Regions from separate parts of the Streptomyces sp. NPDC050161 genome, predicted to be linked through region 3. Evidence: riboswitches for the same ligand, from Rfam matches in the RefSeq annotation. Region 3 holds a riboswitch; each other region holds the start of a gene.
What was found. A riboswitch is a leader RNA that binds a small molecule or an ion and turns the genes downstream of it on or off. The one in region 3 is predicted to bind cobalamin.
Positions count from the first base shown of each region.

Region 1: another riboswitch for cobalamin. It lies ahead of ACIBK8_RS01285 (ribonucleoside-diphosphate reductase subunit alpha); the one in region 3 lies ahead of metE (5-methyltetrahydropteroyltriglutamate--homocysteine S-methyltransferase).
Region 2: another riboswitch for cobalamin. It lies ahead of ACIBK8_RS33975 (prenyltransferase/squalene oxidase repeat-containing protein); the one in region 3 lies ahead of metE (5-methyltetrahydropteroyltriglutamate--homocysteine S-methyltransferase).
Region 4: another riboswitch for cobalamin. It lies ahead of ACIBK8_RS09450 (CoA-acylating methylmalonate-semialdehyde dehydrogenase); the one in region 3 lies ahead of metE (5-methyltetrahydropteroyltriglutamate--homocysteine S-methyltransferase).

Region 1 covers NZ_JBITJM010000001.1:285,933-292,912, reverse strand. The annotation lists gene mctP (monocarboxylate uptake permease MctP) at 1-1,118, shown strand, start outside; gene ACIBK8_RS01290 (hypothetical protein) at 1,150-1,368, opposite strand; cobalamin riboswitch at 1,485-1,645, shown strand; gene ACIBK8_RS01285 (ribonucleoside-diphosphate reductase subunit alpha) at 1,803-4,241, shown strand; gene ACIBK8_RS01280 (ribonucleotide-diphosphate reductase subunit beta) at 4,241-5,377, shown strand; gene def (peptide deformylase) at 5,450-6,094, opposite strand; gene ACIBK8_RS01270 (tetratricopeptide repeat protein) at 6,206-6,980, opposite strand, start outside.
Region 2 covers NZ_JBITJM010000035.1:22,238-29,217, reverse strand. The annotation lists gene ACIBK8_RS33985 (aldehyde dehydrogenase) at 1-114, opposite strand, end outside; gene ACIBK8_RS33980 (MBL fold metallo-hydrolase) at 374-1,480, shown strand; cobalamin riboswitch at 1,545-1,712, shown strand; gene ACIBK8_RS33975 (prenyltransferase/squalene oxidase repeat-containing protein) at 1,891-3,159, shown strand; gene ACIBK8_RS33970 (SCO2322 family protein) at 3,159-3,827, shown strand; gene ACIBK8_RS33965 (CbiQ family ECF transporter T component) at 3,824-4,987, shown strand; gene ACIBK8_RS33960 (ABC transporter ATP-binding protein) at 4,984-6,750, shown strand; gene ACIBK8_RS33955 (ECF transporter S component) at 6,747-6,980, shown strand, end outside.
Region 3 covers NZ_JBITJM010000040.1:13,728-20,707, reverse strand. The annotation lists gene ACIBK8_RS34810 (DNA-3-methyladenine glycosylase 2 family protein) at 1-388, opposite strand, end outside; gene rsgA (ribosome small subunit-dependent GTPase A) at 461-1,645, opposite strand; gene ACIBK8_RS34800 (helix-turn-helix domain-containing protein) at 1,927-2,739, opposite strand; gene ACIBK8_RS34795 (MFS transporter) at 2,811-4,103, shown strand; cobalamin riboswitch at 4,153-4,336, shown strand; gene metE (5-methyltetrahydropteroyltriglutamate--homocysteine S-methyltransferase) at 4,506-6,869, shown strand; gene ACIBK8_RS34785 (acyltransferase family protein) at 6,946-6,980, opposite strand, start outside.
Region 4 covers NZ_JBITJM010000004.1:366,753-373,732, forward strand. The annotation lists gene ACIBK8_RS09445 (APC family permease) at 252-2,144, shown strand; cobalamin riboswitch at 2,227-2,402, shown strand; gene ACIBK8_RS09450 (CoA-acylating methylmalonate-semialdehyde dehydrogenase) at 2,601-4,100, shown strand; gene ACIBK8_RS09455 (acyl-CoA dehydrogenase family protein) at 4,097-5,251, shown strand; gene ACIBK8_RS09460 (enoyl-CoA hydratase/isomerase family protein) at 5,248-6,330, shown strand; gene mmsB (3-hydroxyisobutyrate dehydrogenase) at 6,327-6,980, shown strand, end outside.

The sequences.
Region 1 (6,980 bases), on a different contig from region 3:
TCCCGCTGCTGATCGCGTTCGCGGTGCTGGCCGCGTACACCTACTCATCGGGCCTGCGCGCGCCGGCGCTGATCGCATTCGTCAAGGACGGGCTGATCTACCTGGTCATCGCCGTCGCCATCATCTACATCCCGATCAAACTCGGCGGTTTCGACGCCATCTTCGACGCGGCGGGCAAGGCGTTCGCCGAGCCGGGGCCGACCGGCAAGCCGCGCGGTGAGCTGGCCAGCGGCCCCAACAACCAGTGGGCGTACGCCACTTTGGCGCTCGGCTCGGCGCTCGCGCTGTTCATGTATCCGCACTCGATCACCGCGACGCTGTCGTCCCGCAGTCGCAACGTGATCCGCCGCAACACCACCATCCTGCCGCTGTACTCGCTCATGCTGGGCTTCCTCGCGCTGCTCGGCTTCATGGCGATCAAGGCGGGCACGGACACCCACGGCAACGCGCAGCTGGCGATCCCGCAGCTGTTCGAGGACATGTTCCCGAGCTGGTTCTCCGGCGTGGCGTTCGCCGCGATCGGGATCGGCGCGCTGGTGCCCGCCGCCATCATGTCCATCGCGGCGGCCAACCTCTTCACCCGCAACGTCTACAAGGACTTCATCAAGCCGCACGCCACCCCGGCGCAGGAGCACAAGGTCGCCAAGCTCGTCTCACTGCTCGTGAAGGTCGGCGCGCTGATCTTCGTCCTGGGCATGGACAAGACCGTGGCGATCAACTTCCAGCTGCTGGGCGGCATCTGGATCCTGCAGACCATGCCGTCGCTGGTCGGCGGCCTGTTCACCCGCTGGTTCCACCGCTGGGCGCTGCTGGCCGGCTGGGCGGTCGGCATGGTCTACGGCACGCTCGCGGCGTACGGCGTGGCAAGCCCGACGCAAGCGCACTTCGGCGGCTCCAACGCCGAGATCCCCGGCATCGGCCAGATCGGCTACATCGGCCTGACCGCGATCGTGCTCAACGTCCTGGTGACGGTCGTGCTGACCTTCGTCCTGCGGGCCCTGAAGGCGCCTGACGGCGTCGACGAGACCAGCCCCGGGGACTACACCGCGGACGTCGGCGACAAGGCCGCCGACTCCGAACTGCCGCCCACAGCAGTGGGTTCGGCGACCGGCCACTGACCCCGGCTCTCTCCGGCACCCGCACGGGCCGTCACGTCCCTCCGGACGCGGCGGCCCGTCGCCGTATGGGGGCGGGCACGGCGGGCCGTCGCCGTATTGGGACGGACGCGGCGGGCCGTCCGCCCGGGGTCAGCTCTACCCCGCCGATGAATTCCAGCCGCACGCCTTCCTCCGCCCGCTCGACTATCCGGGCGGCCTCTTCGAAGTAGTCGGTGAGCGTGCTGTGCGGCCGGTCGGCGAGCGCGGTCATGGGGCCTCCTCCTGCTGTCGTCGCAGTGCGGGGAACGTGGGAACGACGATAGCGGGGACCACTGACAGACACCGCGCGATCACACACGACTCACTAGATGTGGGGGTGCGCACGAGGTGGCACCCCCACATGTATGCTCGTGCTCGCTGTCGCCGCAGGGGAATCCGGTGTGAGTCCGGAACTGTCCCGCAACGGTGTACGTATGCGCAGACATCGCTTCACCGCCTGTCGTGCGCACCTGTGAGTCCGAAGACCTGCCGACAGTACGCCCGCGCCGCCATCGGCGTGGACGTCGATACGTCCGGGCCCCGAGGGATGGGCCGGTGGACGCCGCGCGGTGTGCCCGCGCCCCGTGTGTCCGGGGTGCCGTATGCCCGCGTGCGGCCGTCGCGCACCGCCCCTCCCGGCCCCCGCCGAGTGAGGGAGAGCACCACGTGACCATCGCGCCAACGGAGTCCGCGACAGCCGCCGAGGCCGGATCGCCCGATGCGGCCACGCTCCCCACCGCGGACGGCCGCCCCCAGCACGCCGACGACGCCCCTGGCACCGCCCTGCTGCGCACCCTGACCGAGCTGACCGCCGACCTCACCGCGACCGACCCCGGCAAGGTGGCCGCCGCCGCGCTCCGCGGCCGGCACCCCGGCTCCGACGAGGCCGAGCTGCGCACCCTGGCCATCGACGCGGCGGCCGGCCTGATCGGCGACGAGCCGCAGTACTCCAAGCTCGCCGCGCGGCTGCTCACCCTCGCCATCGCCGAAGAGGCCGCCGGCCAGGGCTCCGTGGCGTTCTCCGCCTCCGTCGAGGTCGGCCACCGCGAAGGTTTGATCGCCGACCGGACCGCCGCGTTCGTCCGCAGCCACGCGGCCCGCCTGGACGCGCTGGTCGAGAAGGCACTCGCGGACGGTGCCGACGACCGCTTCGGCTACTTCGGTCTGCGCACCCTGCACTCGCGCTATCTGCTGCGGCACCCCACCACCCGCCAGGTCATCGAGACCCCGCAGCACTTCCTGCTGCGGGTGGCCTGCGGCCTCGCCGAGAACGACTCCGCGGCGGCGCTCGACGACGTCGCCGAGCTGTACCGGCTGACCAGCTCGCTGTCCTACCTCCCCTCCTCCCCCACCCTCTTCAACTCCGGCACCCGCCACCCGCAGATGTCCTCCTGCTACCTGCTGGACTCGCCGCTGGACGAGCTGGACTCGATCTACGACCGCTACCACCAGGTCGCCAGGCTCTCCAAGCACGCCGGCGGCATCGGCCTCTCCTACTCCCGTATCCGGGCGCGCGGTTCGCTGATCCGCGGCACCAACGGCCACTCCAACGGCATCGTGCCGTTCCTGCGGACCCTGGACGCCTCGGTGGCCGCGGTGAACCAGGGCGGCCGGCGCAAGGGCGCGGCCTGCGTCTACCTGGAGACGTGGCACGCGGACATCGAGGAATTCCTGGAGCTGCGCGACAACACCGGCGAGGAGGCCAGGCGCACCCACAACCTGAACATCGCGCACTGGATCCCGGACGAGTTCATGCGCCGGGTGGAGGCGGACGCCGACTGGTCGCTGTTCTCGCCGTCCGACGTGCCGGAACTGGTCGACCTGTGGGGCGACGCGTTCGACGCCGCGTACCGCAAGGCGGAGGCCGAAGGCCGCGCCCTGAAGCAGATCCCGGCGCGAGTGCTCTACGCCCGGATGATGCGGACCCTCGCACAGACCGGCAACGGCTGGATGACGTTCAAGGACGCCGCCAACCGCACCGCCAACCAGACCGCCGAGCCCGGCAAGGTCGTGCACTCGTCCAACCTGTGCACCGAGATCCTGGAGGTGACGGACGACGGGGAGACCGCGGTCTGCAACCTCGGGTCGGTCAACCTCGCGGCTCACCTGGGTGAGAACGGCGAGATGGACTGGGAGCGGCTGGACGCCACCGTCCGCACCGCCGTCGCCTTCCTCGACCGGGTCGTGGACATCAACTTCTACCCGACCGAGCAGGCCGGCGCCTCCAACTCCCGCTGGCGGCCGGTCGGTCTGGGCCTGATGGGCCTCCAGGACGTCTTCTTCCGGCTGCGGCTGCCGTTCGACTCCCCCGAGGCGACGGAGCTGTCCACCCGGATCTCCGAGCGCATCATGCTCGCCGCCTACGAGTCGTCCGCCGACCTCGCCGAGCGGCACGGCCCGCACCCGGCGTGGTCCGCGACGCGTACCGCCCGCGGCGTGCTGCACCCCGACCACTACCCGAACGCCGAGCCCCGCTGGGCGGACCGCTGGGAGGCGCTGCGCGCCCGGATCGCCACGACCGGTATGCGCAACTCGCTGCTCCTGGCCATCGCGCCGACCGCGACCATCGCCTCCATCGCCGGTGTCTACGAGTGCATCGAGCCGCAGGTCTCCAACCTCTTCAAGCGCGAGACCCTGTCGGGCGAGTTCCTCCAGGTGAACGCCTACCTGATCGAGGAGTTGAAGGCGCTGGGCCTGTGGGACGCGCGGACCCGTGACGCGCTGCGCGAGGCCAACGGCTCGGTGCAGGACGTCGCGTGGATCCCCGAGGAGATCCGCGCGCTGTACCGCACCGCCTGGGAGGTCCCGCAGCGCGCGCTGATCGACATGGCCGCGGCCCGTACGCCCTACCTCGACCAGAGCCAGTCGCTGAACCTCTTCATGGCGTCGCCGACCATCGGCAAGCTCAGCTCGATGTACGCCTACGCCTGGAAGCGCGGCATCAAGACCACGTACTACCTGCGCTCCCGTCCGGCGACCCGGATCGCGCAGTCGGCCCGCGGCACCGCCGCCGCCACCCCCGCCCCCGTACCGCAGCAGGCCACCGACCCCGACGCGGTCGCCTGCTCCCTGGAAAACCCCGAGTCCTGCGAGGCCTGCCAGTAATGCCCAACCCGTCGCCCGACCACCGCCCCTCAACGACGGCGCTGCGCGCCGAAAGCCCCATCGCCCCCGAAACCGCCGTTCCGGAAACCACGGCTCCGGAAACCACCGCCACCGGCAACGGCCCCGCCACCGGCACCAAGAACCTCCTCGACCCGGGCTTCGAGCTGACGCTGCGGCCCATGCGGTACCCGGACTTCTACGACCGCTACCGCGACGCGATCAAGAACACCTGGACCGTGGAGGAGGTCGACCTCCATTCCGACGTCGCCGACCTGGCGAAGCTCTCGCCGGGCGAGCAGCACATGATCGGCCGGCTGGTGGCGTTCTTCGCGACCGGTGACTCGATCGTCGCCAACAACCTCGTGCTGACGCTCTACAAGCACATCAACTCCCCCGAGGCGCGGCTGTACTTGTCGCGGCAGCTCTTCGAGGAGGCCGTGCACGTCCAGTTCTATCTGACGCTGCTGGACACCTACCTCCCCGACCCGGAGGACCGCGCCGCCGCCTTCGCGGCCGTGGAGAACATCCCGTCCATCCGGGAGAAGGCGCAGTTCTGCTTCAAGTGGATGGACTCGGTCGAGAAGATCGACCAGTTGGAGAGCAAGGCCGACCGCCGCCGCTTCCTGCTGAACCTCATCTGCTTCGCCGCCTGCATCGAGGGGCTGTTCTTCTACGGGGCGTTCGCCTACGTCTACTGGTTCCGCTCGCGCGGCCTGCTGCACGGCCTGGCGACCGGCACCAACTGGGTGTTCCGTGACGAGACCATGCACATGAACTTCGCGTTCGAGGTCGTCGACACGGTCCGCGCCGAGGAGCCCGACCTCTTCGACGACGCGCTGGAGCAGCAGGTCACCGACATGCTCAAGGAAGCCGTCGAGGCGGAGCTCCAGTTCGGCCGCGACCTGTGCGGCGACGGCCTGCCCGGCATGAACACCGAGTCGATGCGCGAGTACCTCCAGTGCGTCGCCGACCAGCGCCTCCAGCGGCTCGGCTTCCCGCCCGTCTACGGCTCGGAGAACCCGTTCTCCTTCATGGAGCTCCAGAACGTCCAGGAGCTGACGAACTTCTTCGAGCGCCGGGCGTCGGCCTACCAGGTCGCCGTCGAGGGCTCGGTCTCCTTCGACGACGAGTTCTAGGAGTCCGCAGACACCGATGCCCTCCTGCCGCGGCCGTGCGGCAGGAGGGCATCGCGCTGCTGCGCGCGGGGCTCAGTCGTTGGCGACGACGGGGTAGCGCGGCTCCTGCTCGGCCATCTGCTTGAGCGCGTCCTTGCGGTCCCGCTTGGAGAGCCGGTCGATGTAGAGGTAGCCGTAGAGGTGGTCGGTCTCGTGCTGGAGGCAGCGCGCGAAGTAGCCGGTGCCCTGGACCGCGATCGGGTTGCCCTGGGCGTCCTGGCCGCGCACCACGGCGTAGTCGGGGCGGGCCAGCTCGGCGTAGGCGCCGGGCACGGACAGGCAGCCCTCGTTGGAGTCGTCCAGCACCCGGCGCGGGGCCGGCAGCTCGTCCAGGACGGGGTTGCAGACCGCGCCGACGTGCCGGACACCGCTGTCGTCGAGGCAGTCGTAGACGAAGACCTTCAGGTCCACGCCGATCTGGTTGGCGGCCAGGCCGACACCCTCGGCGGTGCGCTGGCTGGCGAACATGTCGTCGATCAGCTGAGCCAGCTCGTCACCGAACTCCGTGACGTCCTTGCACTCCTTGTGGAGCACCGGATTGCCGACGACCGTGATCGGCCGCGAGGTGCCGCGCTCGCGGTGGGCGCTCTCCCGCTGCTCCGCATCCGTCGTGTCGTCGATGAACTCGTCGTCCACGCGCTGCTCACCGTCTTGATCAAACACAGGCTGCTGGGCCATCTCCGCCGTACGCCTTCCCTAAAACCTTGACTGGTCGCCCTGAGGCAGGGCCGCGAGCCCGGCAGGACGTCGCGACACGCCCTACAGCCTACGGGGAGGCGCCCTGCCCCCTCAGCAGACCTCTTCGAGATCCCGCCACTCCCGGCTGTCCGGGCTGTCCGCGACCCAGCCGTCCAGCAGCCCGCGCACCAGCGCGGCGGGCGCCGCTATGCCGCATTCACGCTCCGGCACCCACAGCGAACCCGAGCCCGCGGTCCGGTGCCCCAGCGGCCCGGGATGCCCCGGTTCGCTGTGGTCGTGCGGATCGAGGTGCTCGCCGTCGCCCTCGTCGCTCGGCATCCGGCTCTCCGAGCAGGTACGGCACAGCAGCCGCACCGACGACGACCAGTCCTCGGCGGCGAAGCCCGCATCGGCGGCAAGCCGCTCCAGGGCGTCCCGGTCCGCCTCGGTGGCCGCCTCCAGGAGGACGACCCAGGTGGGCACCGGCGACGGCGCCCACAGCTCGATCTCGTCGAACACCGGGTAGGAAGGCCCGGCCGCGGTCGTCCGCTCGCCGTGCGGGACGCCGTCGTGCAGCACGACCTCGCCCCAGCGCCGCCCGGAGGACGGCAGCGGGATCGACAGCACCTCTATGCGCGCCGGATCCAGCCGGCGGCCCCAGACCACCTCGGCCTCGCCCTCGGGCGAGAGGCGGACGGCGGCGCTGCCCAGGGCCATACCGACCGGTTCGCCGGACGGTGAGCCGTCGGCGGGCACCCGCAGGCCGTACGCCTGCCAGGCGCGGCGGGCCAGCGGCCAGTCCTGGAGTGCGGTGGCGGCGATGCCGACGTTCCACCAGTCGGGCGCTCCGGTGCCGCGGTCGAGCAGCGCGACGGCGCGCAGCCCG
Region 2 (6,980 bases), on a different contig from region 3:
GCGGCCGATGACCTGTTCGGTGTGGGGTGAGACCACCTCGATCGTGTCGCGTCCTGCCGGATCGACCAGCTCACCACCGATGTAGAGCTTTCCGTACTCGACGAGGTCGCTCATCGCTGCCGCCTCCCGCGGATGGGCCGCCTTGGCCGCCTTGGCCGACCGGAACTGCTGCTCCCGCCGGTTCCTGACGCTGCATCAGAAACTGATACCACCTCCCCCGGGAGGAGTCCACGGCGAGGGCCGAATCCCTCCGCGCCGCCCGTAACGGCCGTTCCACGGTCACCAACTCCGGCCCGGCAGAAGGCCACTTCACGCCGCACTGAAACCGGTTCTAGTTATAGTGGGCCGCCTGGCTGCGCCGAAAGGGGACCGGATGACGCAGGTGACCGACCACAGGGGCGGCGTGTGGAGCATCGCCGTCCCCATCCCCGACAACCCGCTCGGGCACACCCTCGTCCACCTCCTGGAGACCGACCGCGGCCCGGTACTCGTCGACACCGGCTGGGACGACCCGGACTCCTGGGACACCCTCGTCGCCGGCGTCGCGGCCTGCGGCTTCGCCGTCCCCGACCTGCACGGCGTCCTGATCACCCACCACCACCCCGACCACCACGGCCTCTCCGCCGCCGTACGGGAGGCGTCCGGCGCCTGGATCGCGATGCACGAGGCGGACACGGACGTGGTCCGCCGCACCCGCGAGGCCGAACCGGGCCGCTGGCTCGACTACCTGACCGCGAAGCTCACCGCGTCCGGCGCCCCCGACGACCACCTGGCGCCGCTGCGCGCGGCCCGCGCCAGGAAGTCCGGCACCCGCGCGCTGCCCGGCCGCAGCCCCGCGCTGCCCGACCGCCCGATCGCCCCCGGCGAGCTGCTCGACCTGCCGGGCCGCAGGCTGCGCGCCCTGTGGACACCGGGCCACACGCCGGGCCACGTCTGCCTGCACCTGGAGGAGGCCCACCCGGGGCAGGCCGCCCCTGGCGCGCCGCAGGGCCCGGCGGACGGCTTCGGGCGGCTGTTCTCCGGCGACCACCTGCTGCCCGGCATCACCCCGCACATCGGCCTGTACGAGGAGCCGGACGACGCGACGGGCACCGGCAATCCCCCTGGCTCCCGGCGCCCCTCCAACTGGGCAGACCCCCTCGGCGACTACCTCGCCTCCCTGGAGCGGGTCGCCCGCCTCGCGCCCGCCGAGGTGCTGCCCGCCCATCAGTACGCGTTCACCGACGCCGCGGGCCGCGCCAGGGAGCTGATCGCGCACCACGAGGAACGGCTCGACGGGATCCACGCCCTGCTCGGCGAACCGCTGACCCTCTGGCAGCTGGCGGTGGCCATGGAGTGGAACCGGCCCTGGGAGCAGATCCCGCACGGCTCCCGGAACATCGCGGTGTCCGAGGCCGAGGCACATCTGCGCCGTCTGGTGAAGCTCGGGCGGGCCGAGCAGCTGCCGGGCGCCGACCCGGTGCGGTTTCGCGCGATGTGACCGGGGCGGCGGCCCGCGGGCCCGGTCCCGGCGGGCCGCCGCTGGCCCTGCCGTGGCGACCGCCCGCTAAAGTGTGCGGATAACTTCATCCGTGCCCGATCGGGGGAAGCCGGTGGAAATCCGGCGCTGACCCGCAACCGTCAGGGCGGGCCCGTCCCGCGCGCCGCAAGCACGCGCGCGCCGCACGGAGCCCGTACGAGCCGGAGCACCCGGTGGGGCACACCAAGGCTCCCGCCACCGGATCCGCCGCCCGCGGCCGGCCGGTGCGCGGCACCGTCGAGGTATACGGAGCTGAGCCCGGTGCCACCGCGTACGGTCACCACGGCCGCCGACGCGGCGGCCGGCCGAGCGTGGCTGCGTAGGGCGTGCCCGACCACCACCGCTGCGAACCGACCGAGAGGCACCGACCGATGGCCCCCATGGCCCCCTCCTTCGCCGTCCTGGCGCGCCGTGTGGCCGCCGCGCTGGCGGCTGCCGCCGTGCTGGGCACCGCCGCCCCGGCCGCGTTCGCCGACTCGCCGCCGCCCGCCCCGAAGAAGCTGCCCGCGGGCCTGTACGGCTCCGGGGACGCGCAGTACGACGGGGTGTGGCGGCAGTCGCTCGCGCTGCTTGCCCAGCACACGGTGGGGGTGCGTCCTGCCGCGTCCGCCGTGGACTGGCTGGCGGGGCAGCAGTGCGCGGACGGCGCCTTCGCCGCGTTCCGCGCGGACCCGGCGAAGGCGTGTGACGCCAAGACGATGCGGGACACCAACCAGACGGCGGCTGCCGTGCAGGCGCTGGCCGCGCTCGGCGGGCACGACGAGGCCGTGCACAAGGCGGTGGGCTGGCTGAAGTCGGTGCAGAACGACGACGGCGGCTGGCCTTCGACGGCCGGTTCGCCGAGCGACGCCAACTCCACGTCCGTGGTGATCGGCGCGCTGACCGCGGCCGGTGAGCGTCCCGAGTCGGTGACGAAGGGCGGCAGGTCTCCGTACGAGGGGCTGCTCACCTTCCGGCTCGGCTGTGACGTGAAGGAGGGCGAGCGGGGCGCGTTCACCTTCCAGCTCAAGGGCGCGGCGGCGAACGCGGACGCGTCGGCGGCCGCGGCGACCGGCGCCCTGGGCAAGGGCTTCGTCGTCGGCCCGGCGGGCAAGGACGCCGGCGCACCTGCGGCGCCGTCCTGCGAGGACGGCGGGAAGGCCGGTGCGGCGGACCGTGAGGAGGCCGCGGAAGGCGCGGACGCCTACCTCGTGGCGCAGCTCGGCAAGAACGGGCAGCACCTGCCGTCCGCGATGCCGGGGGCGGAGAAGCAGCCCGACGTGGGCAACACCGCCGACGCGGTGGTGGCGCTGGCCGCCGGCGGGCACCGCGCGGCGGCCCGCGAACCGCTGGCGTGGCTGGAGAAGAACGGCGCGCCGTGGGCGAAGACGGGCGGCCCTGCGGCGTACGCGCAGCTGGTGTTCGCCGCGCACGCGACCGGCGCCGACCCGCGGGACTTCGGCGGCAAGGACCTGGTCGCGGGGCTCAACGCGACGGGCCCGAAGCCGGCCGGTGACGGGCAGTCCGTGTCGCCCGCCAAGGATCCGAAGGACACCGGGTCGGACGGCGGCTTCAACGTGTGGTGGGTGATCGTGATCGGTCTCGCCGTGGGTGCCGGTATCGGCTTCCTGATCAGCGGCCGACGGAAGCGCGGGCTGTGATGCGGCGTACGCGCCTCGCCTGTGCCCTGCTGCTCGCGGCGGCCGTGACCGGTCTGGGCGCGGGCCCCGCCCAGGCGCAGGAGTACCGCTACTGGTCTTTCTGGGACGGTGACGGCGGGTCCTGGGCGTACGCCACGCAGGGCCCGGCCACGATGCGTCCGGCCGACGGCGCCGTCACCGGTTTCCGCTTCACCGTCAGCACGGACTCGGCCGCCGCGGGCAAGCCACGTCCCGCGGCCGGTTTCAAGGCGCTGTGTGCCGGTACGCCGGCGAAGGACGGCACGAAGCGGGTCGGGGTCGTCATCGATTTCGGTACGGCGGCGGATGCGCCGAAGGGCGAGCAGCCGCCGAAGCCGCGCGAGGAGTGTGCCCGGGTGCCCGATGACGCGTCGGCGGGTGACGCGCTGGCGGCGGTGGCCACGTCTCTCCGGTACGACGCGCACGGGCTGCTGTGCGGCGTCGCTGACTATCCGAAGGCGGGGTGCGCGGAGCAGGTGAGCGGGTCGGGTGCGTCGGCCGGTGCGTCGCCGTCGTCGGGGAAGCCGGCTGCGGGCGCGGACGGGGGCGGGGACGGCGGTGGTCCTTCCGCCGGGCTGCTCGGCGGGATCGGCGTCGTCGTCGTGCTGGGTGTGGCCGCCGGGTGGCAGGCACGCCGCCGGCGCGGATGAGCGCCCCGCAGGCGACCCGCAGCACGGCCCTGCACGCGGGCGCGTGGTGGCTGTGGGCGCTCGGTCTTGCGACCGCCGCGTCCCGCACCACCAATCCGCTGCTGCTGTGCCTGCTGGTCGGCGTCGCGGGTTACGTCGTCGCGGTGCGCCGTACGGATGCGCCCTGGGCCCGTTCCTACGGGGCGTTCGTGAAGCTGGGGCTGCTGGTGCTCGGTATCCGGCTGGTCTTCGCCTTCCTGCTCGGTTCGCCGATTCCGGGGACGCACACGCTGGTGACGCTGCCCGAACTGCCGCTGCCCGACTGGGCGAAGGGGGTGCGCATCGGTGGCCGGGTCACCGCCGAGGGCATGGTCTTCGCGCTGTACGACGGTCTGAAGCTGGCCACGCTGCTCATCTGCGTCGGCGCGGCCAATGCGCTGGCGAATCCGGCGCGGCTGCTGAAGTCGCTGCCCGGCGCGCTGTACGAGGCGGGGGTCGCGGTGGTCGTCGCGATGACCTTCGCGCCGAATCTGGTCGCCGATGTGCAGCGGCTGCGGGCCGCCCGCCGGCTGCGCGGCCGTCCCGACCGCGGGGTCGCGGCGCTCCTCCAGGTGGGCCTGCCGGTGCTGGAGGGCGCGCTGGAGCGGTCGGTCGCGCTGGCCGCGGCGATGGACGCGCGTGGCTACGGCCGCACCGCTCATGTGCCGCGCGCGGTACGGCACACCACCACCGTCCTGACCCTGGGCGGGCTGCTCGGGGTCTGCGTGGGGACGTACGGGCTGCTGGCCGACGCGGGTGCGGGTCTCGGGCTGCCGCTGCTACTCGTGGGGCTCGCCGCGGCGCTGGCCGGGTTGTGGCTGGGCGGGCGCCGTACGGTGCGCACCCGTTACCGGCCGGAGCGGTGGGGGGTGCGCGCCTGGCTGGTGTCCGGTTCCGGGATCGCCGTCGCCGCCTTGCTGATCGCGGCGAACGGTTATGCGCCCGGCGCGCTGCACCCGTCGGCGGTCCCGCTGACCGCGCCGCAACTGCCGCTGTGGCCCGCCCTGTCCGTGCTGGTGGGGCTGCTGCCCGCGTGGGTGGCGCCGCTGCCTGCCGTGCCGGGCGGCGGGGCGGGGTCCTGCGGGGCGGGGGCGTCGGTGTCCGGCCGGAGTGGCCGGCGGAAGAAGGAGTCTGCGCAGTGATCCGGTTCGAGCAGGTCTCGGTCAGCTACGACGGTGCGGCGCAGCCCGCGCTGCGTGGTGTCGATCTGACCGTGCCCGAGGGCGAGTTGTGTCTTCTCGTCGGCCCTTCGGGGGTCGGCAAGTCGACGCTGCTGAACGCGGTCTGCGGGCTCGTGCCGCACTTCACCGGGGGCACCCTCAGCGGCCGGGTGACCGTCGCGGGGCGTGATACGCGTACCCATGCGCCGCGTGAACTGGCCGATGTCGTCGGCACGGTGGGCCAGGATCCGCTGGCGCATTTCGTCACCGACACCGTGGAGGACGAACTCGCCTACGGGATGGAGTCGCTGGGTCTCGCCCCTGATGTGATGCGCCGCCGTGTCGAGGAGACGCTGGATCTGCTGGGTCTTGCCGGTCTCCGTGACCGTGCGCTGCCCACGTTGTCGGGTGGGCAGCAGCAGCGGGTGGCGATCGGCTCGGTGCTGACCGCGCACCCGCGGGTGCTGGTCCTGGACGAGCCGACGTCGGCGCTCGATCCGGCGGCGGCCGAGGAGGTGCTGGCCGTCCTTCAGCGGCTGGTGCACGATCTGGGTACGACGGTGCTGCTCGCCGAGCACCGTCTTGAGCGGGTGGTGCACTACGCGGACCAGGTCGTGCTGCTGCCGGCGCCGGGTGCGCCGCCCCGGCAGGGCGACCCCGCCGCGATCATGGCGGGCTCGCCGGTGCAGCCGCCGGTGGTCGCCCTCGGTGAGCTGGCGGGCTGGTCGCCGCTGCCGCTGTCGGTGCGCGACGCCAGGCGCCGGGCCGCCCCGCTGCGCGAGCGGCTGGCGGGGCTGGCCCCGGAGGCGGCGCCCGTTCGCGTCGGGGCGGGTGTGGTGCCAGGGCCGGTGGCGCCGGCTGCCGGTGCGCCGGAGCCGGGCCGTCCCACCGGCCGGTGGTGGCGGCGGCGCGGCACGGCGACGCCCGATACCGCGCCCTCACCCGCGCCCGCGCCTGCTTCCGCGCCTGCTTCCGGCGACGCGCACCCGCCCGCCGTCGTCTCGGCGCTGGCCGTCCGCCGTGGCAGGACCGAGGCGCTGCGCGCCGTGGACCTGACCGTACGCGCCGGGGAGACGCTCGCCCTGATGGGCCGTAACGGTGCCGGCAAGTCGACGCTGCTGACCACTCTGGTGGGGATGCACGAGCCGTCGGCCGGCGGTGTGCGGGTCGGCGGCGTGGTCCCGCACCGCACCGCTCCCGGCGCGCTGCTGCGGCACGTCGGGCTGGTTCCGCAGGAGCCGCGCGACCTGCTGTGTGCGGACACCGTCGCCGCGGAGTGCGCGGCGGCCGACCGGGACGCGGGGGCGGCGCCCGGGAGTTGCCGTGCTCTGGTCGCCCGGCTGCTGCCGGACGTTCCGGAGGCGGTTCATCCGCGCGATCTGTCCGAGGGGCAGCGTCTGGCCCTCGCGCTGGCGGTGGTGCTGACGGCGGGGCCGCCCCTGCTGCTGCTCGACGAGCCGACCCGCGGTCTGGACTACGCGGCGAAGGCCCGTCTGGTGGACGTGCTGCGCGGTCTCGCGGCCGAGGGGCACGCCATCGTCCTGGCCACCCATGACGTGGAGCTGGCCGCCGAACTGGCCAGGCGGGTCGTCATCCTGGCCGACGGGGAGATCGTCGCGGACGGGCCGACCGACGAGGTCGTCGTCTCCTCCCCCGCGTTCGCCCCGCAGGTCGCCAAGATCCTCGCCCCGCTGCCCTGGCTCACCGTTCCCCAGGTCGCCCGCGCCCTGGAGGCCGCCTCATGACATCCGACGCTCCGGAGCGGGCCGTGCGCGCGGGCCGCAAGGTGCGGGCCGTCCGGCTCGGGCCGCGTTCCGTCGCGGCGCTGACGCTGGTCTCGGCGATCGGGGTGATGGCGTTCGGCTGGCCGCTGCTCGCCGACTCCGCTTCGGGGCTGGCCCATTCCCGGGACGCGCCGTGGCTGTTCGCGGCGCTGCTGCCGATGTTGCTGGCCGTGGTGGTGGCGACCATCGCC
Region 3 (6,980 bases):
GGGCCACCGGACCTGCGCCCAGCTCGGCGGTCAGCTGCCGCTGCACCTGCCGGGTGCTGTACCCCAGGCGCCTGGCGAGCCCGGCGACGCCTTCGCGGTCGACCACGCCGTCCCCGATCAGCCGGACGGCGCGGCCGACGAGGTCGGCGCGGACGTTCCAGGCGGCCGACCCCGGTACGGCGTCGGGGCGGCAGCGCCGGCAGGCCCGGAAGCCCCCGGCCTGCGCGGCGGCGGCCGACGGGTAGAACCGCACGTTGGCCCGTTTCGGGGTGACCGCGGGGCAGCTCGGCCGGCAGTAGATCCCGGTCGTGGTCACCGCGAAGAAGAACTCGCCGTCGAACCTGGCGTCCCGGCTCGACACCGCCCGGTACCGCGTCGCGTCATCCATCACGGCGTCCAGTGTGCGCCGCCCGCGCCCCGCCGACCGGCGGAAATCGGACGTCGCACCCGGACCGTCCGCTCAGCCCCCGGTCCCGCGTTTCCGCTCCATCATGTGGCGGCCCAGCGCCTGCTTCTGCCGCCAGTCGCGGCGGATGGCGGCCCGCAGCCTGGCGTCGGTCTTCGCCACGATCCGCTGGTTCTCGCGCAGCAGCTTGCGGTAGCTGTCCAGACGGCGCTGCGGCAGCGTCCCGTCGTCCACCGCCGCCAGGACGGCGCAGCCGGGCTCGGCCTCGTGCGCGCAGTCGTGGAAGCGGCACTCCCGCGCCAGCTCCTCGACGTCCGCGAAGGTCCGGCCGATGCCGTCCTGCGCGTCCCACATGCCGACGCCGCGCAGCCCCGGTGTGTCGATCAGCACGCCGCCCGACGCCAGCGGCAGCAGGTCGCGGGTCGTGGTGGTGTGCCGGCCCTTGCCGTCCCGGTCCCGGATCGCCTGGACGTCCTGCACGGCACGGCCCGCGAGCGCGTTGGCCAGCGTGGACTTGCCCGCGCCCGACCGTCCCACCAGCACCGACGTGCCGCCGGACAGCACGGCGGCCAGCACGTCGACCCCCTCGCCCGTCTCGGCGCTGACGGCCAGGACCTGCACGCCCGGTGCGGTGCCCGCGGCGTCGGCGACGAGGTGCCCGACACCGTCCGGATCGTCGACGAGGTCCGTCTTGGTGAGCACGACCAAGGGCTGGGCGCCGCCTTCCCAGGACAGTTCCCGGTGGCCGCCGGTCTCCTGCGCGCCGGATCCGGACAGCGCGAGCGACAGGAACCGCTCGATGCGCCCGAGGTCCATCTGGTCCGCGAGGGAGACGCAGATGACGATGGTGTCGACGTTCGCGGCCAGCACCTGGCCCTCGGAGCGCTTCGACGAGGTGGACCGCACGAACGCCGTCCGCCGGGGCAGCAACTCCCGTACGACACCGTCGACATGCTCGCCGCTCAGGCCGTTCTCCAGGTCGATCAGCGCCCAGTCGCCGGTGCACGGCACCCGCATCGGGTCGCCGGTCGCCACCAGCGCGGTGTCGGCGAGGACGGTGCGGACGCCGTCGCCGTCGGCCACGACGGCGTCCACCCGCCCGCGGTCCACGCGGATGATGCGGCCGGGCACGTACCCCTGCCCGGCGTGGGGGAGGAAACTCTGCGCGAATCCGTCGTCCCAGCCGTACGAAGACAGCGTGCGGGCCGGCGTGTCCGGTGAAGCAGACAGGAAATTCAAGGGAAACCCTTCACAAGGGCGGCCCCGGCACCCCGCGCGACGCGGGGGAAGGAAAGGGTCGAAGTCTCAGCCGGAGGCCACGGAAGCGGAACTGATGCTCTTCCGGGTACGGGCAGCGCCCGTTGTCACCACAGTCATCGGTCACACCTCCTGGTCCGTTCACGGCCTGGCACGGCGGCCGGATGGCGGCCTCCGTGCGGAACGGCTTCACCGTAGCCCGGCCGCCGACGAAGGCACCAACGATTTTCGCGGAGGCCGCCGTCAGCGGTCGCCCGGCCCGGTCAGCGGTCGCCCGGCCCGTCGGCGGCTGCCCGGCCCGCGCGGTCGGCGAAGTAGGCCGTGGGGGTGGTGCCGAGGGCGCGGCGGAACATCGCGGTGAAGGCGCTGGGGGTGGCGTAGCCGAGGCGGGCGGCGACGGCCGTGACCGGGGTGCCCGTGGCGAGCAGGGTGACCGCGCGGACGAGCCTGGCCTGCTGCACCCAGTGGGCCGGGCTCATCCCCGTCGCCGCGGTGAACCTGCGGTGCAGGGTGCGCGGGCTCAGGTGGGCGACGGCCGCGGCGTCCGCGGTCGTCCAGCGGTCGCCCGGATCCCGCCTGATCGCCTCGCAGAGCGCGTCGAGCCGGGGGTCGTCAGGCGCCGGCAGGTGCAGCGCGGGGACCGGGTGCGGGACGAGCTGGAGCAACAGCAGCTCCATGACCTTGCCGTCCCTGCCGTCGCGGTCGTACACGAGGGGGATGCGGGTCGCCTCGTCGATGAGTTCGCGCAGCAGCGGGGAGACCGCGACGACGGTGGGGGTCTTCGGCAGCTGTCCGACGGCCTGCGGCAGGAGGTAGAGGGTGCGCATGGCGACGGCGCCCGCGCAGGTCATCGCGTGGGTCAGGCCGGCCGGGATCCAGACACCGCGGGTGGCGGGTGCCACCCACAGGCCGTAGTCGGTGGCGACGGTGATGGCCCCGGTGGTGCCGTAGATCAGCTGGGCGCGCCGGTGGTGGTGCGGCGGGATGTGATGGCCGTCGGGGAGGTCGCGTGCCATCGCGGCGAGCGGCCTCGGAACGTGCTGGTAGTCGTCGCGGTGCTCGCTCTTTCCGTACATGGCACATTCTCGACAGACGATGGCAGGACAACGAAAGTATGCCGGGAGGCGGCGGCTTAGCGTCGGGTCATGTGAGCGATTCCTCCTCCCCTCCCCCTGTCAGGTACCGGCCCCGCTTCCGTCGCGGCGGCGGCACGGCGGCGTTGCCCGCGCCCGGGATCCCCGGGCCGGGCCGGGCGCTGATCTGGCTGCTGGCGGCCACCAGCGCCGTCACGGCGGCCAACGTCTATCTCAACCAGCCGCTGCTGGGCGCGGTGGCTGCATCCCTGGGCGCGGATCCCGACACTCTCGGGGCCGTCCCCACCGCCACCCAACTCGGGTACGCGGCGGGCATCTTGCTGCTGGTACCTGCGGGCGACAGTCACGACAGGCGGCGGCTGATCCTCTGGCTGGGCACGGCCTCCGCCCTGGCGCTCGCCGTGTGCGCGGTGTCCCCTTCGGTGTGGTGCCTGATCGTCGCGAGCTTCGCCGTGGGCCTGCTGTCGCCGGTCCCGCAGCTGGTCACGCCGCTCGCGGTGGCCCTGGCCGACCGGGCGGACGGCGGGGCCGGCAAGCCGGGCACGGGCCGCGGGCGCATCATCGGCACCGTGCAGGGCGGGCTGCTGGTGGGGGTGCTCGCCTCCCGCGCCTACTCCGGTTCCTTCGCCGAACTCGCCGGGTGGCGCGCCGTGTACGGCTGTTCCTGTGTGCTCACCCTGCTGCTCGTCCTCGTGCTGCGGCGGGCGCTGCCGTCCGTCCCGGCGACCGGCACCGCCCCCTACCGCGCCACGCTCGCCTCACTCCCGCGGCTCTTCCGCACCCTCCCGCTGGTCCGGCTGATCACGGTCTCCGGGGCGCTGGTGGGGATCGCGTTCGGCGCCTTCTGGACGACGCTGACGTTCCTGCTCCAGCAGCACTTCCGGCTGGGCCCGACCGGGATCGGTCTGTTCGGCCTGGTGGCCGCGGCCAGCGCGCTCGCCTCCCCGTACGCCGGGCGGCTGGCCGACCGCATCGGCCGCCGCGGCGCGCTGGCCGCCCTGCTCGGCCTGGTCATCGCGGGCTGGCTGCTCCTGCTGCCGGGCGGCGGCGATCTGTGGTGGCTGACCGCCGGGGTGATCGTCCTGGACGTCGGTGTCTGGGGCAGCCAAGCGGCCTGTCAGGCGGCCCTGTTCACCCTCGAACCGGCCATCCACAACCGTCTCAACACCCTCTACTTCACCTTCCGTTTCCTGGGGATCGCCCTCGGGTCGCTGTGCGGGACGCTGGCCTGGGCGGCGGGCGGCTGGCCCGCGGTGGTCGCCACCGGCACCGCCGCGGCACTGGCCGGCCTGCTCGTCGGACTGCTGCCGGGCAGCGGGTGTCCCACCTCACGTTCCGGCATCTGATCGGCACTGTCCGGATCCCCGGCCGAGCCCATAGGCTGGGCGGTGCAGCTGGTTCGCCCTGTCCGCCAGGCAGGCGCGTCGCAAGAGGGAACCCGGTGGGAATCCGGGACTGCCCCGCAGCGGTGAACGGGAACGACCGCCGTCATACGCACTGGCCCCGAACGGGGCCGGGAAGCGACGGCCAGTAGGTGTCTGCCCGAGGCAGACGTGCCCGTGAGTCCGAAGACCTGCCACTGCCCGCGCGCGGCCTCGTGCGCGGTGATCCCGGTGACCTCGTGGGCGGGTCGGCGTACGTAATCAGGCGGGCACAGGCGCGTTGGGCGCCGTCCGCCGGGTTCGGCACCCTTCGCGCCCGTGACCACACCGGGGTCGCATGGAGAGACACTCGCGAAGGAGAGTTCCGTGACCAGCAAGTCCGCAGCCGCGGCAGCACGGGCCACCGTGCACGGCTACCCCCGCCAGGGTCAGCACCGGGAACTGAAGAAGGCCATCGAGGGCTACTGGAAGGGCCAGGTCAGCGCCGACGCGCTGCGCGGCACGGCGGCCGGGCTGCGCCGCCACCACTGGCAGCAGCTGGCCGACGCCGGCATCGACGAGGTGCCCACCGGCGACTTCTCGTACTACGACCACGTGCTGGACACCAGCGTCATGGTCGGCGCGATCCCCGCCCGCCACCGGGGCGCGGTGGCCGCCGACCTTTCCCCAAGCTCTCAGCTTCGTTCGAGCAGGGGATGCCCCATTGACGTCTACTTCGCGATGGCCCGCGGCAACCAGGAGGTGGCGCCGCTGGAGATGACCAAGTGGTTCGACACCAACTACCACTATCTGGTGCCGGAGTTGGGGCCCGATACGGTCTTCGCCGCGGACTCCACGCGGCAGGTCGCCGAGTTCAAGGAGGCCGCCGCGCTGGGCCTGACCGGGCGCCCGGTCCTGGTCGGCCCGGTCACTTATCTGCTGCTGGCCAAGCCCGCGCCCGGCGTCGACGCCGGCTTCGAGCCGCTGACCCTGCTCGACCGGCTGCTGCCCGTCTACGCCGAGGTGCTCGGTGACCTGCGGGCCGCGGGCGCCGACTGGGTGCAGCTGGACGAGCCGGCCCTGGTGCAGGACCGCACGCCGGCCGAACTGAACGCAGCCGCCCGCGCCTACCGCGATCTGGGTGCGCTCACCGACCGCCCGAAGCTGCTGGTCGCCTCCTACTTCGACCGCCTGGGAGACGCCCTGCCCGTCCTGGCCAAGGCGCCGGTGGACGGCCTGGCGCTCGACTTCACCGACGCGGCGGCTGCCAACCTCGACGCGCTGGCGGCCGTCGGCGGGCTGCCCGGCAAGCGCCTGGTGGCCGGAGTGGTCAACGGCCGCAACATCTGGATCAACGACCTGGAGAAGTCGCTGTCCACCCTCGGCACCCTGCTCGGCCTCGCCGACCGGGTCGACGTGGCCGCGTCCTGCTCCCTCCTGCACGTGCCGCTCGACGCCGCCGCCGAACGCGACATCGACCCGCAGATCGTCCGCTGGCTGGCCTTCGCCAAACAGAAGACCGCGGAGCTGGTGACGCTGGCACGGGGCCTGTCGCAGGGCACCGACACCATCGCCGCCGAACTCGCCGCGAACCGCGCCGACCTGTCCTCCCGGGCCCACTCCGCCCTCACCCACGACCCGGCCGTACGCGCCCGCGCCGCCGCCGTCACCGACGCGGACGTCCACCGCTCGGCGCCGTACCCCGACCGTGCCGCCGCCCAGCGCTCCCACCTCGGGCTTCCGCTGCTGCCGACCACCACCATCGGCTCGTTCCCGCAGACCGCCGAGTTGCGCACGGCCCGCGCCGACCTGCGCGCCGGGCGGATCGACTCCGCCGCGTACGAGGAGCGGATCGCGACGGAGATCCGCGAGGTACTGGCCTTCCAGGAGAAGGCCGGGATCGACGTCCTGGTGCACGGCGAGCCGGAACGCAACGACATGGTCCAGTACTTCGCCGAGCAGCTCACCGGCTACCTCGCCACCCGGCACGGCTGGGTCCAGTCCTACGGCACCCGCTACGTCAGGCCGCCGATCCTGGCCGGCGACATCTCGCGGCCCGAGCCGATGACGGTCCGGTGGACGACGTACGCCCAGTCGGTCACCGACCGGCCGGTCAAGGGCATGCTCACCGGCCCTGTCACCATGCTCGCCTGGTCCTTCGTCCGCGACGACCAGCCGCTCGGCGACACCGCACGCCAGGTGGCGCTGGCACTGCGCGACGAGGTGAACGACCTGGAGGCGAACGGCACCTCGGTGATCCAGGTCGACGAGCCCGCGCTGCGCGAGACGCTGCCGCTGCGGGCCGCTGACCGCGCCGCCTACCTGGCCTGGTCCACCGAGGCGTTCCGGCTGACCACCGGCGGGGTGCGCCCCGACACCCAGATCCACACCCACATGTGCTACGCGGAGTTCGGCGACATCGTCCAGGCCATCGACGACCTCGACGCGGACGTCATCAGCCTCGAAGCCGCCCGCTCCCACATGCAGGTCGCCCGCGAACTGGCCGCACACGGCTACCCGCGCGAGGCCGGGCCCGGCGTCTACGACATCCACTCGCCCCGCATCCCGGACACCGACGAGGTGACCGCGCTGCTGCGCAAGGGACTTGGGGCCATTCCCCCCGAGCGGCTGTGGGTCAATCCGGACTGCGGCCTGAAGACCCGCGGCTGGGCCGAGGTCCGCACCTCGCTGGAGAACCTCGTCACCGCCGCCCGTACGGTGCGCGGCGGGCTGTCCGGCACGGCCTCCTGACACACCCGCGCCTCCGGGTCCTGTGCGGTTCACAGGGCCCGGAGGCGCGCAACTCCCTTGTCCGGGACGCCGGTTGCTACGACGCCTGGCGGGCCGCTTCCGGGTAGAAGT
Region 4 (6,980 bases), on a different contig from region 3:
CGTCAGGGAGCCCCACGCTGCCCGAGGCGCGTGGGACGGGCCAGCGCGCGGCTGCCATTGGGAGTAGCCGTGCGCAGGGGAGGGCGCCGGCGGCAGCCGGGTCGCGGGCGCTTTGGGCAGGTCAGGCGCCTGCCGCGCGTCAGGGATGCGTGAAGGCGGCGCCTCATCGCGCCAAGAATCCGCAAGGGGCCGGGTCGCGGCGCCACGGGCGGCACACGCTGGGCCGACCCGCACCGAAGGAGCTCCGCCCGATGTCCGTGCCGACCACCGAGACCGTGCCGCCGCCCGATCCCGACCCGCCGCGACCCGCCCCGCCGTTGCCGCCGCCCGGCGCCGCGGCCGGTACCGAGCCGACGGCCGATCCGGGCGCGCGGCACCGGCTCACCGCGATCACCGGCCTGGCGGCGCTCTCGCTGGACGCGATGGCATCGGTGGCGTACGGGCCCGAGGCCATCGCCCTGGTCCTGGCCGCCGCGGGCGCCCGCGGGCTCGGCTTCACCCTGCCGGTCACCGTCGCGATCGTCGTCCTCCTCGCGGTGCTGGTTGCCTCCTACCGGCAGGTCATCGCCGCGTTCCCGGACGGCGGCGGCAGTTACGCGGTCGCCACCGCCTACCTGGGGCGCCGGGCAGGGCTGGTGGCCGCCGCCTCGCTCGTCCTCGACTACGTGCTCAACGCCGCGGTGGCCGTCACCGCCGGTGTCGCGGCCCTGACCTCCGCCTTTCCCGCCCTGTACGACGACCGCCAGTGGCTGTGCCTGGCCGTGCTCGCGGTCATCACCGCGCTGAACCTGCGCGGGATCGCCGACTCGGCGCGTGCCTTCGTCCTGCCCACCGTCGTCTTCGTCGGCTCGATCCTGGTGCTGATCGTCGTCGGCCTGTTCCGCAGCCACCCGGTGAGCATGGAGTCGGCCGCGGGTCATGCGCCGGTGCTCACCGGCGACGCGGCGTCGGTCGGTGCCCTGCTCCTGCTGAAGGCGTTCGCCTCCGGCTGTTCGGCGCTGACCGGGGTCGAGGCCATCGCCAACGCCGTGCCGTCCTTCCGCGCGCCGGCCGCCCGCCGGGCCCGCCGGGCCGAGGCCGCGCTCGGGGCGTTGCTGGGTGTCATGCTGATCGGCCTGTCGGTGCTGATCTCCCGCTTCTCGCTCCAGCCGGCCGAGGGTGTCACCGTGCTCGCGCAGCTCGCGGACGCGTCGCTGGGGCACCACACCGCCTTCTACATCGTGCAGTTCGCGACCACCGCGCTGCTCGCGCTGTCCGCGAACACGTCCTTCGGCGGGCTGCCGGTGCTGCTGAAGCTGCTCGCGCGTGACCACTACCTGCCGCACGTCTTCGGCCTGCGCGCGGACCGGCAGGTGCACCGGCACGGCGTACTGGCCCTGGCGCTGGTTGCCGCGGGGCTGCTGGTGCTGTCCGGCGGCGACACCCGCACCCTCGTACCGCTCTTCGCGATCGGTGTGTTCGTCGGCTTCACCCTCGCCCAGGCGGGCATGGTCCGCCACTGGCAGCGGGTGCGCGGCCCGCGGTGGGCGGGCAAGGCGGCGCTGAACGGGTTCGGCGCCCTGCTCACCGGCGTCAGCGCCGTCGTCGTCACCGCCACCAAACTCCCCGACGGCGCCTGGCTGATCGTCCTCGCCCTGCCCGCCCTGGTGGCGGTCTTCCTGCTGGTCCGCCGCGCCTACGACCGGATCGGCGAGCGGATCGGCGTCGGCGAAACTCCCGGACTCCCGTGCCGGGAGCGCTCGTTGGTGGTCGTACCGGTCTCCTCGCTGACCCGCCTCACCCGTGACGCGCTGTCCGCAGCCGTCTCGATGGGTGACGAGGTCCACGCCGTGACGGTCGCCCACACCGACGCCGACGACCGGGCGGTGGCCGCGGCGCTGGAGGCGGACTGGGCGCGCTGGAGCCCCGGTGTACCGCTGCTGCGGCTGTACTCCGACCGCCGGGACCTGGGACGCCCCATCGCCGCTTACGTCAGGGACCTGGGGGCCGCCCACCCCACCGCCCGGATCACCGTCCTGATCCCCGAGACCGAACCGGCGCGGCCGTGGCAGCGGCTGCTGCACAACCAGCGCGGCGCGGTGGTCGCCCGTGCCGTACGCCGTGGCACGAACGCGGGGATCTGCCGGTTGCGGCTGCGGAGTTGAGGGACGGTGGCCGTCCGGAAAGAGGGGTGCGGGCCGCCGAGATCACCAAGGGGGGTGGACTTACTAGGACGTCCAACTATATGTTCATGGACAAGCCCGCGGTGCAGGGAAGCCGGTGTGAATCCGGCGCGGTCCCGCCACTGTGACCGGGGAGTTCGTCCTCGCAGGACACGCCACTGACGAGCCAGATGTCGGGAAGGCACGAGGACGGGCGCTGATCCGGGAGTCAGGATACCGGCCGCGGGGTGTTCCGTGTTGTCCACGAGGATGGAGCAGACACGCATGGCACCGGTGCGTACCCACGACCCTGGTGATCCGGCGCACCCGGCGGCACTCCCCGCCCGGTGACGGTTCTTCGCCCCTGCGTTCCAGCTGTTCCGGCGGCGCGCCCACCCGCGCCCGCCGCCGGACCGCGCTGCGCCATCCCCGGATCTCACCTGACGAGAGCAGGCATCCATGGTCCGTGAACTGACCCACTTCATCGGCGGCAAGCACCTCCCGGGAACCTCGGGCGCCCACGCCGACGTGTACGACCCCAACACCGGCCGCGTACAGGCGAGGACGCCGCTGGCCGACCGCGCCGAGACCGAGGCGGCCATCGCCGACGCGGCACGGGCCCAGCAGACGTGGGGCGAATGGAACCCGCAGCGCCGCGCCCGCGTCCTGCTGCGGTTCCTCCAACTCGTCGACGCCGAGAAGGACTCACTCGCCCGGCTGCTGTCATCCGAGCACGGCAAGACCGTCCCCGACGCGCACGGCGACATCCAACGCGGCCTGGAGGTCGTCGAGTTCGCCGCCGGCATACCGCACCTGCTCAAGGGCGAGTTCAGCGACAACGCGGGCAGCGGTATCGACGTCCACTCGCTGCGCCGCCCGCTCGGCGTCACCGCCGGTATCACCCCGTTCAACTTCCCCGCGATGATCCCGCTCTGGAAGGCAGCCCCGGCGATCGCCTGCGGCAACTCCTTCGTGCTCAAGCCGTCCGAACGCGACCCGTCCGTACCGCTGCGGCTCGCCGAACTCTTCCTGGAGGCGGGCCTGCCGCCCGGCGTGCTCAACGTCGTCAACGGCGGCAAGGAGGCGGTGGACACCCTCGTGCAGGACCCGCGCGTCCAGGCGCTCGGCTTCGTCGGCTCCACGCCCGTCGCCGCGCACCTCTATGCCGCTGCCGCCGCGCAGGGCAAGCGCGCCCAGTGCTTCGGCGGCGCCAAGAACCACCTGATCGTGATGCCGGACGCGGACCTCGACCAGGCCGTCGAGGCGCTGATAGGCGCCGGATTCGGCTCCGCGGGGGAGCGCTGCATGGCGATCTCCGTCGCCGTGCCGGTGGGGGAGGAGACCGCCGACGCGCTGGTCGCCCGGCTCAGGGAACGGATCGCCTCCCTGCGCATCGGAACATCCGACGACCCGGACGCCGACTTCGGCCCGCTGGTCTGCAAGGAAGCCGTCGACCGGGTCCGCGAATACGTCGCGTCCGGCGTCCAGGAAGGCGCCGAACTCGTCGTCGACGGGCGGGACTTCAGCCTCCCGGGGCACGAGAACGGCTTCTTCGCCGGTGCCTCGCTCTTCGACCGCGTCACCCCGGCCATGCGGATCTACCAGGAAGAGATCTTCGGACCCGTCCTGTCCGTCGTACGCGCCGCCGACTACGAGGAGGCGCTGCGGCTCCCCACCGAGCACCCCTACGGCAACGGCGTCGCGATCTTCACCAGGGACGGCGACACCGCGCGGGACTTCACCCGCCGGGTGGAGACCGGCATGATTGGGGTCAACGTCCCCATCCCGGTGCCCGTCGCCTACCACACCTTCGGCGGCTGGAAGCGCTCCGGATTCGGCGACCTCAACCAGCACGGGCCGGACGCCATCCGCTTCTACACCCGCACCAAGACCGTCACCTCGCGCTGGCCGTCAGGGGTCAAGGAAAGCGCGAACTTCACCCTGCCGACCATGGGATGAGCGCCGTGACGACCTCCCTGACCGCAGACCAACTCGCCCTCCACCAGGTCACCCTGGACTTCGCTGCGGAACACCTCGCCCCGCACGCCGTCGCCTGGGACCAGGACAAGCACTTCCCGCTCGACGTCATCGGCAAGGCGGCCGGACTCGGGCTCGGCGGTGTCTACGTCCGCGAGGAATCCGGCGGCTCCGGGCTCTCCCGCGCCGACGGCGTCCTGATCTTCGAAGCGCTGGCCACCGGCTGCCCCTCCATCGCCGGCTACCTCTCCATCCACAACATGGTCGCCTGGATGATCGACCACTACGGTGACGCGGCCCAGCGCGCCGGCCGACTGCCAGGACTCCTCTCCCTCGACGAACCGGCCAGCTACTGCCTGACAGAACCCGGCGCGGGCTCCGACGCCGCAGCCCTGCGCACCCGCGCCGTACCCGACGGCGACGGCTATGTGCTGACCGGCGTGAAACAGTTCATCTCCGGCGCCGGCGCCTCCCACCTCTACCTCGTGATGGCCCGCACCGGAGGCGAAGGACCCCGCGGCATCTCCGCCTTCCTCGTCGAACGGGACGACCCCGGCCTGTCGTTCGGGCCCAACGAGAAGAAGATGGGCTGGAACGCCCAGCCGACCCGCCAGGTGATCCTCGACGGTGTCAGGCTGCCCGCGGGCCGCAGGCTCGGCGCGGAGGGCGACGGCTTCCGGATCGCCATGAACGGCCTCAACGGCGGCCGGCTCGGCATCGCGGCCTGCTCGCTCGGCGGCGCCCAGAGCGCCCTGGACCGCAGCCTGACCCACCTCGCGGACCGGGAGGCGTTCGGCGCGCGACTGCTGGACGCGCAGGCGCTCCAGTTCCGGCTCGCCGACATGGCGACCGAGCTGTCGGCGGCCCGCGCCCTGCTGCACCAGGCCGCGCAGGCGCTGGACCGCGGCGACGCACAGGCGCCCCAACTGTGCGCGATGGCCAAGCGGTTCGCCACCGACACCGGCTACGCCGTCGCCGACCGCGCCCTCCAACTGCACGGCGGATACGGCTACTTGGCCGAGTACGGCATCGAGAAGATCGTCCGGGACCTCCGCGTCCACCAAATCCTGGAAGGAACCAACGAGATCATGCGCCTCATCGTGGCCCGCGGCCTGACAGGGGCCGCCCGATGACCCGCGGCACCCACCCGGACGACACCGTCCTGCTGCACACCCAAGGGCGCGCCGGATACCTCGTACTCAACCGCCCCAAGGCCCTCAACTCCCTCACCCACGACATGGTCGGCCGCATCGACGACGCCCTCACCACCTGGGAGAAGGACCCGGCGATCGAAACCGTCGTGATCAGCGGCGCCGGTGACCGCGGCCTGTGCGCGGGCGGCGACATCCGCGCCATCCACGACGACGCGCGCATCGGCGGCACCGCGTCCGCCGGGTTCTGGCGCGACGAATACCGCCTCAACGCCCGCATCGCCCGCTACCCCAAGCCGTACGTCGCCCTGATGGACGGCATCGTGATGGGCGGCGGCGTCGGGATCTCCGCGCACGGCAGCGTGCGGATCGTCACCGAACGCTCCCGGATCGCCATGCCCGAGACCGGCATCGGCTTCGTCCCCGACGTCGGCGGCACCTACCTGCTGGCGCTGGCACCGGGCCGGCTTGGCACCCACCTCGCCCTCACCGGCACGCCGGTCGGCGCCGCCGACGCCCTGCGGTGCGGGCTCGCCGACCACTTCGTCCCGGCGGACCGGCTGACCGCCATCGGCGCGGACCTCGCCGACGCGCCGGTACGGGAGGTCCTGCCGCGGTACGTCGCCGAACCGCCGCCCGGCGTGCTCGACGGCGCGCGGCACTGGATCGACCACTGCTACGCGGCCGACACCGTCGAGGAGATCCACGCCCGGCTGCTCGGCAGCGGCGAGCCCGAGGCCGGACGGGCCGCCGCAGCCCTGCGCACCAAGTCGCCCACCTCGCTGAAGATCACCCTGCGCGCGCTGCGCGAGGCCCCGGCGCTCGGCCCCCTGGAACGGGTCCTGGAACAGGAGTACCGCATCGCCTGCGCCCTGCTGCACTCCGCCGACCTGGTCGAGGGCATCCGCGCCCAGGTCATCGACAAGGACCGCGACCCGTGCTGGTCGCCGCCCACCGTCGAAGAGGTCACCGAGGCGGACGTGGACCGGTACTTCACGGCATCCGACGCCGGCGGCCTCGCCCTCACCACCGCGCACGCACCCCAGGAGGTGCCCTGGTGAACACCGTCATCGCCGTCATCGGGCTCGGCCACATGGGCGGCCCGATGGCCGCCAACCTCGCCGCGGCAGGCCACCGCGTCCTCGGGTTCGACCTGCTGCCCGCATCCCTCGCGACCGCGGTGGAACACGGCGTGGAAGCGGCGCCGACCGCAGCCGAGGCCGCCGCGCAGGCGGACGTGGTGCTCACCATGCTGCCCACCGGGCGGCACGTCATCGGCGTCTACCAGGACGGCGGACTGCTCGCCGCAGCCCGCCCCGGCACGCTGTTCATCGACTGCTCCACCATCGACGTCGCCGACGCCCGCGCCGCCCACGCAGCGGCGGCCGATGCCGGTCACACGGCACTGGACGCGCCGGTCTCGGGCGGAGAGGTCGGAGCGCGGGCCGGCACCCTCACCTTCATGGCAGGCGGCAGCGACGAGGCGTTCGCACGGGCCGAACCGCTGCTGTCCGTCATGGGGAAGAAGGCCGTGCACTGCGGCGCCGCGGGCGCCGGGCAGGCCGCGAAGATCTGCAACAACATGATCCTCGGCATCTCGATGATCGCGGTCGGCGAGGCGTTCGTCCTGGGCGAGAGCCTCGGCCTGTCCCACCAGGCGCTCTTCGACGTGGCCTCCACCGCATCAGGACAGTGCTGGGCGCTGAGCGTC